DNA from 2 places in the Streptomyces sp. NPDC044719 genome. Region 1 is predicted to be linked to the other one. Evidence: riboswitches for the same ligand, from Rfam matches in the RefSeq annotation. Region 1 holds a riboswitch; the other holds the start of a gene.
What was found. A riboswitch is a leader RNA that binds a small molecule or an ion and turns the genes downstream of it on or off. The one in region 1 is predicted to bind thiamine pyrophosphate.

Region 1 (3,185 bases):
AACGGATCGTCGGCCATGGTCAGCCTCCTTGGACGGCGGTGAGGACTTCCACGCGGTCCCCCTCGGAGAGGGACGTGGCCGGCCACTGCGCGCGCGGGACGACGGTTTCGTTGAGGGCGGCGGCCACTCCGGAGGGTGCGGCGGTGAGCGACCTCACGACGGTGTCGAGAGCCGTGCCGGGCCGGACGTCGCGGGACTCCCCGTTGACGGAGATGTTCATACGGGCTGCTCCGTGAGTGCGGTGGCGGTACTGAAGCGCTTCGGGGTGAAGGGGCGGGCCTCCTCGGGGAGTTCGCCCGCCGTCAGGGCGTGTGCCAGGGCGTCGCCGGTCACCGGGGTGAGCAGGACACCGTTGCGGTAGTGCCCGGTGGCCAGCAGCAGCCCCTCGAGCCCGGTCGGGCCGAGCAGCGGCGCGTTGTCGGGGGAGCCGGGCCGCAGTCCGGCCCGGGTCTCCGTGAACGGCAGCTCGGTGATGCCCGGGACCAGCTCGTGCGCGTCCCGCAGCAGCTCGTACACCCCGCCCGCGGTCACGGTGGTGTCCCAGCCGAGCTCCTCGCTGGTCGCCCCGATGACCAGCTCGCCGCTCTCGCGCGGCACCAGGTAGACATGACTGCCGCGCACGACCGCGCGCACGGTCCGGCTCAGGAAGGGCCCGTGCCGCCCCGGCATAGTCAGCCGTACGACCTGCCCCTTCACCGGTCGCACGGGAGGCAGCACGTCCTCGGGGACGCCCGCGAGCCGTCCGCTGAGGCTGCCTCCGGCCAGCACCACCTGTCCGGCGTCCAGGGCGGTCCCGTCGGCCGTGACGACGCCCGCTGCCCGGTCCCGTACGACGGTGAGGCGCTCCGCCCACGCCCGGTGGAAGTCCACACCCGCCCGCTCGCACGCCGTCACCAGCGCCCCGGACAGCCGCCGCGGGTCGATCTGGTGGTCGCCGTCGACCCGCAGCCCGCCGCGCACGCCCGGCGCGAGCATCGGCTCCAGGCGACGGCACTCCCGCCCCGACAGCCACTGCGACTCGAGACCGGACTGCTGCTGCAGGGCGTGCAGTTCGCGCAGATGGGCCCGGTCGTCGGCGTCCAGGGCGACGGCGAGCGTGCCGCAGCGGCGGTAGCCGAGGTCGTGGCCCGTGAGGTCGGTGAGCTCGGCGGCGAAGTCCGGGTAGCGCCGGGCGGAGGCGAGATTCAGACCGAGCAGGGTCTGTTCGCCGTAGTGCAGTTCTGTGACGGCGGCCAGCATGCCGGCCGCCACCTGTGCGGCCCCGCCGCCCGGCTCGGGGTCCACCACGGCCGTGGCGAGCCCGCGTTGTGCGGCCCGCCACGCGGTGACCAGGCCGATGATGCCGCCCCCGATGACGAGGACGTCTGACGTTCGCGTACGCGACATGGGCGTCCAGCCCCTCCCTTCGCCGGCATGACCCGGATCAGGTTCTTACGGTCGGAGGCCGCCAGCCTCCCTCTCAGCCCGGTGCGTCCGGGCTCCCGCGAGTGCTCTACGTTGGCCACCCTAGCCCGATGCCGTATGTCGCAGTAAGGGAGCCTCCGTCCATGGCCCGATCCCTCGACGGTCTCCTCCTCGCCCCGGTCGCCGACCAGGCGCCGTGCCAGGTGGGGACCCGCACCCGGTTCACGTACCACGAGAAGGACGGCGAGATCTGGGCCGAGTACTCGGGCGGCGACGTCGTGCGCGGCCACCTCGTGGGTACCCGGGAGGGTGACCGGCTGGACTTCCGGTACGTACAGCTCAAGCAGGACGGAACCACCTCCTCGGGGCACTGTGTGTCGACGGTCGTGGAGCTGTCCGACGGGCGGGTGCGGCTGGAGGAGACCTGGGAGTGGGAGTCGCAGCGGGGCAGCGGTACGAGCGTTGTGGAGCAGGTCACTGCGCATGAGCGCTGACTGACAAAACGTCAGGTGTCTATGGTGATCAGGTGAGCGAGCAGACGCAGGAAGCAGGTCCGTCCGCCCCGAGGCGCGTGGTCGTGGCGGGTGCGGGCATGGCCGGTGTGCAGACCGCGGTAGCCCTGCGGGAGCAGGGCTTCACCGGCACCGTGATCCTCCTCGGCGCCGAGCCCCACCAGCCGTACGACCGGCCCCCGTTGTCCAAGGCCGTCCTGCTCGGCAAGGCCGAGGGCTCCGCCTTCGACCTCGACTTCGAGGCCCTCGGCATCGAACTGCGACTCGGCTGCGAGGTGCTGGGCCTGCGCCCCGGTGATCACGAGCTGGACACCGAGGACGGGCCGGTGCCGTACGACGCCCTCGTCGTCGCGACCGGCGCCGAACCGGTCCGGCTGCCCGGCTCGGAGGGCGTGCCTGGCGTGCATCTGCTGCGCACCCTGGACGACGCCGAGAGGCTGCGGCCCGTGCTGGCCCGCAAGCACGACATCGTGGTCGTAGGCGCGGGCTGGATCGGCGCGGAGTTCGCCACCGCCGCGCGCGAGGCGGGCTGCGCGGTGACCGTCGTGGAGGCCGCCGAACGGCCGCTCGCCGGGGCGCTGCCCGCCGAGGTCGCGGCCCCGATGGCCGGCTGGTACGCCGACGCGGGTGCGGTGCTGCGCACGCACGCGCGCGTGGAGCGCGTCGAGCCCGGGGCGGTGCTCCTCGACGACGGCACGCGGCTGCCGGCGGGCGCGGTCGTGGTCGGCATCGGCGCCCGCCCCGCCACGGCGTGGCTGGCCGGCTCCGGAGTGGAGCTCGGTGCCCAGCGCGAGATCGTGTGCGACCAGCACCTGCGGACGTCGGTGCGGGACGTGTACGCGGTCGGCGACTGCGCCTCCTTCCCCTCGGGGCGGTACGGCGAGCGCCTGCTGGTGCACCACTGGGACAACGCCCTCCAGGGGCCGCGCACGGTGGCCCTGAACATCGTCGGCCGGGCCTCGGGGGAGACCCCGGCGGTGTACGACCCGGTGCCGTACTTCTGGTCCGAGCAGTTCGGGCGGTTCGTGCAGTACGCCGGGCACCACGCCGGCGCCGACACGACCCTGTGGCGGGGCGACCCGGCGGGGCCGGCCTGGACGGTCTGCTGGCTCCGCGGGGACCGGCTGGTCGCCCTGCTGGCGGTGGGCCGGCCCCGGGACCTGGCGCAGGGGCGTCGCCTGATCGAGTCGGGCGCCGCCATGAATCCGGTGCTGCTGGAGGACCCGGCCAGGCCGCTGAAGGCGGCGACGGCGTAGCCGTCGGGGAAGC
Region 2 (3,185 bases), on a different contig from region 1:
ACCTCCCCGAGCCGCCCGAACCGCCAGGCCCCGTCGGCCTTCAGACCGCGCGCGACGATCGCGGCGACGGGGTAGGCGAAGAACGCGGCGAAGAACGCGACGGGCAGGGCGATGAGCCCGAACCGCGCCGCCGCGCCCCTCGTCCGGCCGGTCACTTCAGTACGAGCGAGGTCCACGACTTGACCCACTGGTCACGGTTGTCGGCGATCTTCGCGGGGTCCATGGTCTCGGGGTCCTTCGCCTGCGGCCCGAACTTCACGAACTCCGGCGGGACCTGGGCGCCCTCGCGCACCGGGTAGACGAACATGTTGAGCGGCATGTCCTCCTGGAACCGCTCGCTGACCAGGAAGTCCAGGAACGCCTTGCCGCCCTCGCTGTTCTTGGCGTTGCTCAGCAGCCCGGCGTACTCGACCTGCCGGAAGCAGGTGCCCTGCGCGACCCCGGTCGGTGCCGTGCCCGGCTTGGGGTCGGCGTAGACGACCTCGACGGGCGGCGAGGACGCGTACGACACGACGAGCGGCCGGTCGCCCTTGGCCTTCTTGCCGCCGGCGGATCCGGAGAACTCCTCGTTGTAGGCCTGCTCCCAGCCGTCGACGACCTTCACACCGTTGGCCTTGAGCTTCTTCCAGTAGCCTTCCCAGCCCTCGTCGCCGTACTTCGCGGCGGTGCCGAGCAGGAAGCCGAGGCCGGGCGAGGAAGCGGAGGCGTTCTCGGTCACGAGCAGGTTCTTGTACTGAGGCTTGACGAGATCGTCGAAGGTCCGGGGCGGGTCGATCTTGCGGTCGGCGAAGTACTTCTTGTCGTAGTTGACGCAGATGTCGCCGGTGTCGACGGGCGTGACCCGGTGCTGGTCCTCGTCGGCCCGGTACTCGGCCTTGATCCGGTCGGAGCCCTTCGCCTCGTAGGGCTGGAACAGCCCGTTGTCGAGCGCCCGCGAGAGCAGCGTGTTGTCGACGCCGAAGAAGACGTCGCCCTGCGGATTGTCCTTGGTCAGGATCGCCTTGTTCACGGCCTGCCCGGCGTCGCCGTCCTCCAGGACGTTGACCTTGTAGCCGGACTGCTTCTCGAAGGCGGCGATGACGCCCTTGGACGCGGCCCACGAGTCATGACTGACGAGGGTCACGGTCTTGGAGTCTCCGGACCCCTGACCGCCGCCGGACGACCCGCACGCCGCGAGCGTCCCGGCCATCCCGAGCCCGACGACCACGGCCGTCAGCCGCTTTCTCTTGATGCTCACTTGATTCCTCCTGGATGACCAGGAGAAGACGCGGCCCCGCCCGGGACTTCCGTGGTCCCGGGCAGGGCGCAACAGCTCGAGTGATGACCGATCTCCCTACCCAGAATGACCTGGGCCAGGTTCGGAGGGTCTGCGGCCGTGTGCCGCACTCTCAGCGCTGTGGCGCTCCCCTGTCGGAATATGAAGGTGTATGTACGACGGTCAGACTACCGTTCGGTGGCCGCGAGCTGACCACACGCCCCGTCGATCTCCTGTCCACGGGTGTCCCGGATCGTCACCGGCACACCATGGGCGGCGATGGCCTCCACGAACGCCTTCTCGTCCTCGGGCCGCGAGGCGGTCCACTTCGACCCCGGCGTCGGGTTCAGCGGGATGAGATTGACATGCACGGGCTTGCCCTTGAGTAGCCGCCCGAGCCGGTCGCCCCGCCAGGCCTGGTCGTTGATGTCCCGGATCAGCGCGTACTCGATGGACAACCGCCGCCCGGACCTGGCGCTGTACTCGAACCCGGCGTCCAGCACCTCCCGGACCTTCCACCGCGTGTTCACGGGGACGAGGGTGTCGCGCAGCTCGTCGTCGGGCGCGTGCAGCGAGATGGCCAGCCGGCACTTGAAGCCCTCGTCGGTGAACCGGTTGATCGCCGGGACGAGCCCGACCGTCGAGACGGTGATGCCGCGCTGCGAGAGCCCCACCCCGTCCGGCTCGGGGTCGGTGAGCCGCCGGATGGCACCGACGACCCGCTTGTAGTTCGCAAGCGGCTCGCCCATGCCCATGAACACGATGTTGCTGAGCCGCGCGGGACCGCCGGGGACCTCCCCGTCCCTGAGGGCCCGCATGCCGTCCACGATCTGGTGCACGATCTCCGCGGTGGACAGATTCCGGTCCAGACCCGCCTGCCCGGTCGCGCAGAACGGGCAGTTCATCCCGCACCCCGCCTGCGAGCTGATGCACATGGTCACCCGGTCCGGATAACGCATCAGCACGGACTCGACGAGCGTCCCGTCGAACAGCCGCCACAGCGTCTTGCGCGTGGTGCCCTGGTCGGTCGACAGATGCCGCACGACGCTCATCAGCTCGGGCAGCAACGCCTCCCGCAGCTTCCCCCGGGCACCGGCCGGAATGTCGGTCCACTGCTCCGGCTCGTGCGCGTACCGCGCGAAGTAGTGCTGCGAGAGCTGCTTGGCACGAAACGGCTTCTCCCCGACAGCCGCGACGGCCTCCTTGCGCTCGGCAGGAGTGAGATCGGCGAGATGCCGCGGCGGCTTCTTGGCTCCGCGGGGGGCTACGAAAGTGAGTTCTCCGGGTGCAGGCATAACCCTCCCAGTGTCGCAGATCAACTTGGGGAGCCCAGGCCGGAGCTGGGTGGGGACGGTCACCCGTGATCGCCGTCTGTCATCGTCGATCGGCCTCGCACGGCCCAGGGACGGCCCAGCCGCAGAATCTTGCCGCGTTCATGACATGTCACCGGGCAGTCTGCTGCCATGATCTACCTGCCCTCGTTGACTGATGTTCGGGCGTCCCCAACTACCGGCGTTGGGTAGGCTTTTGTCGACCTTTACCGACCTCAGGGGGCTCCATGATCGAGATAGCCGCAGCCTTAATCGGCGGAGTCTGCCTACTCGGCGGCGCTGTGATCACTGCTCGATGGACACGCTCACGATCCAGCGGCAACCAGGACCCTGCCCCTCTGCCTCCTGGTAGCAACACGCAGCCGGACAACGGCACCAACACATCCCACCCGCCTCGTAGCGCACGGTCGGACGGCATCACCGTCAACGGGCAATTCATTGAAACAAACAATGGCACCGTGTCGCAGAACAACTACCGAGATGGCAAGCAGTGAAGCTTTCCTCCGCCGGGTGGCTCGGGATCGCTTATTACGCGTTCGGTGCCGTTTTGGCCATCCTCTTTACATTGGCTGGCATCGAAGCGATCAATGACTACTTTC

Region 2: it holds a riboswitch for thiamine pyrophosphate, as region 1 does, so the genes downstream of both, AC07DF_RS06245 (thiamine ABC transporter substrate-binding protein) here and thiO (glycine oxidase ThiO) in region 1, are expected to answer to the same signal.

What each region holds. Positions count from the first base shown of each region.
Region 1 covers NZ_JBWKHE010000005.1:427,263-430,447, reverse strand. Annotated here, with positions in the region: gene AC07DF_RS22125 (thiazole synthase) at 1-17, opposite strand, end outside; gene thiS (sulfur carrier protein ThiS) at 20-220, opposite strand; gene thiO (glycine oxidase ThiO) at 217-1,386, opposite strand; TPP riboswitch at 1,384-1,495, opposite strand; gene AC07DF_RS22110 (avidin-fold protein) at 1,548-1,898, shown strand; gene AC07DF_RS22105 (NAD(P)/FAD-dependent oxidoreductase) at 1,931-3,172, shown strand.
Region 2 covers NZ_JBWKHE010000001.1:1,329,383-1,332,567, reverse strand. Annotated here, with positions in the region: gene AC07DF_RS06250 (ABC transporter permease) at 1-176, opposite strand, end outside; gene AC07DF_RS06245 (thiamine ABC transporter substrate-binding protein) at 152-1,189, opposite strand; TPP riboswitch at 1,313-1,419, opposite strand; gene rlmN (dual-specificity RNA methyltransferase RlmN) at 1,444-2,550, opposite strand; gene AC07DF_RS06235 (hypothetical protein) at 3,077-3,185, shown strand, end outside.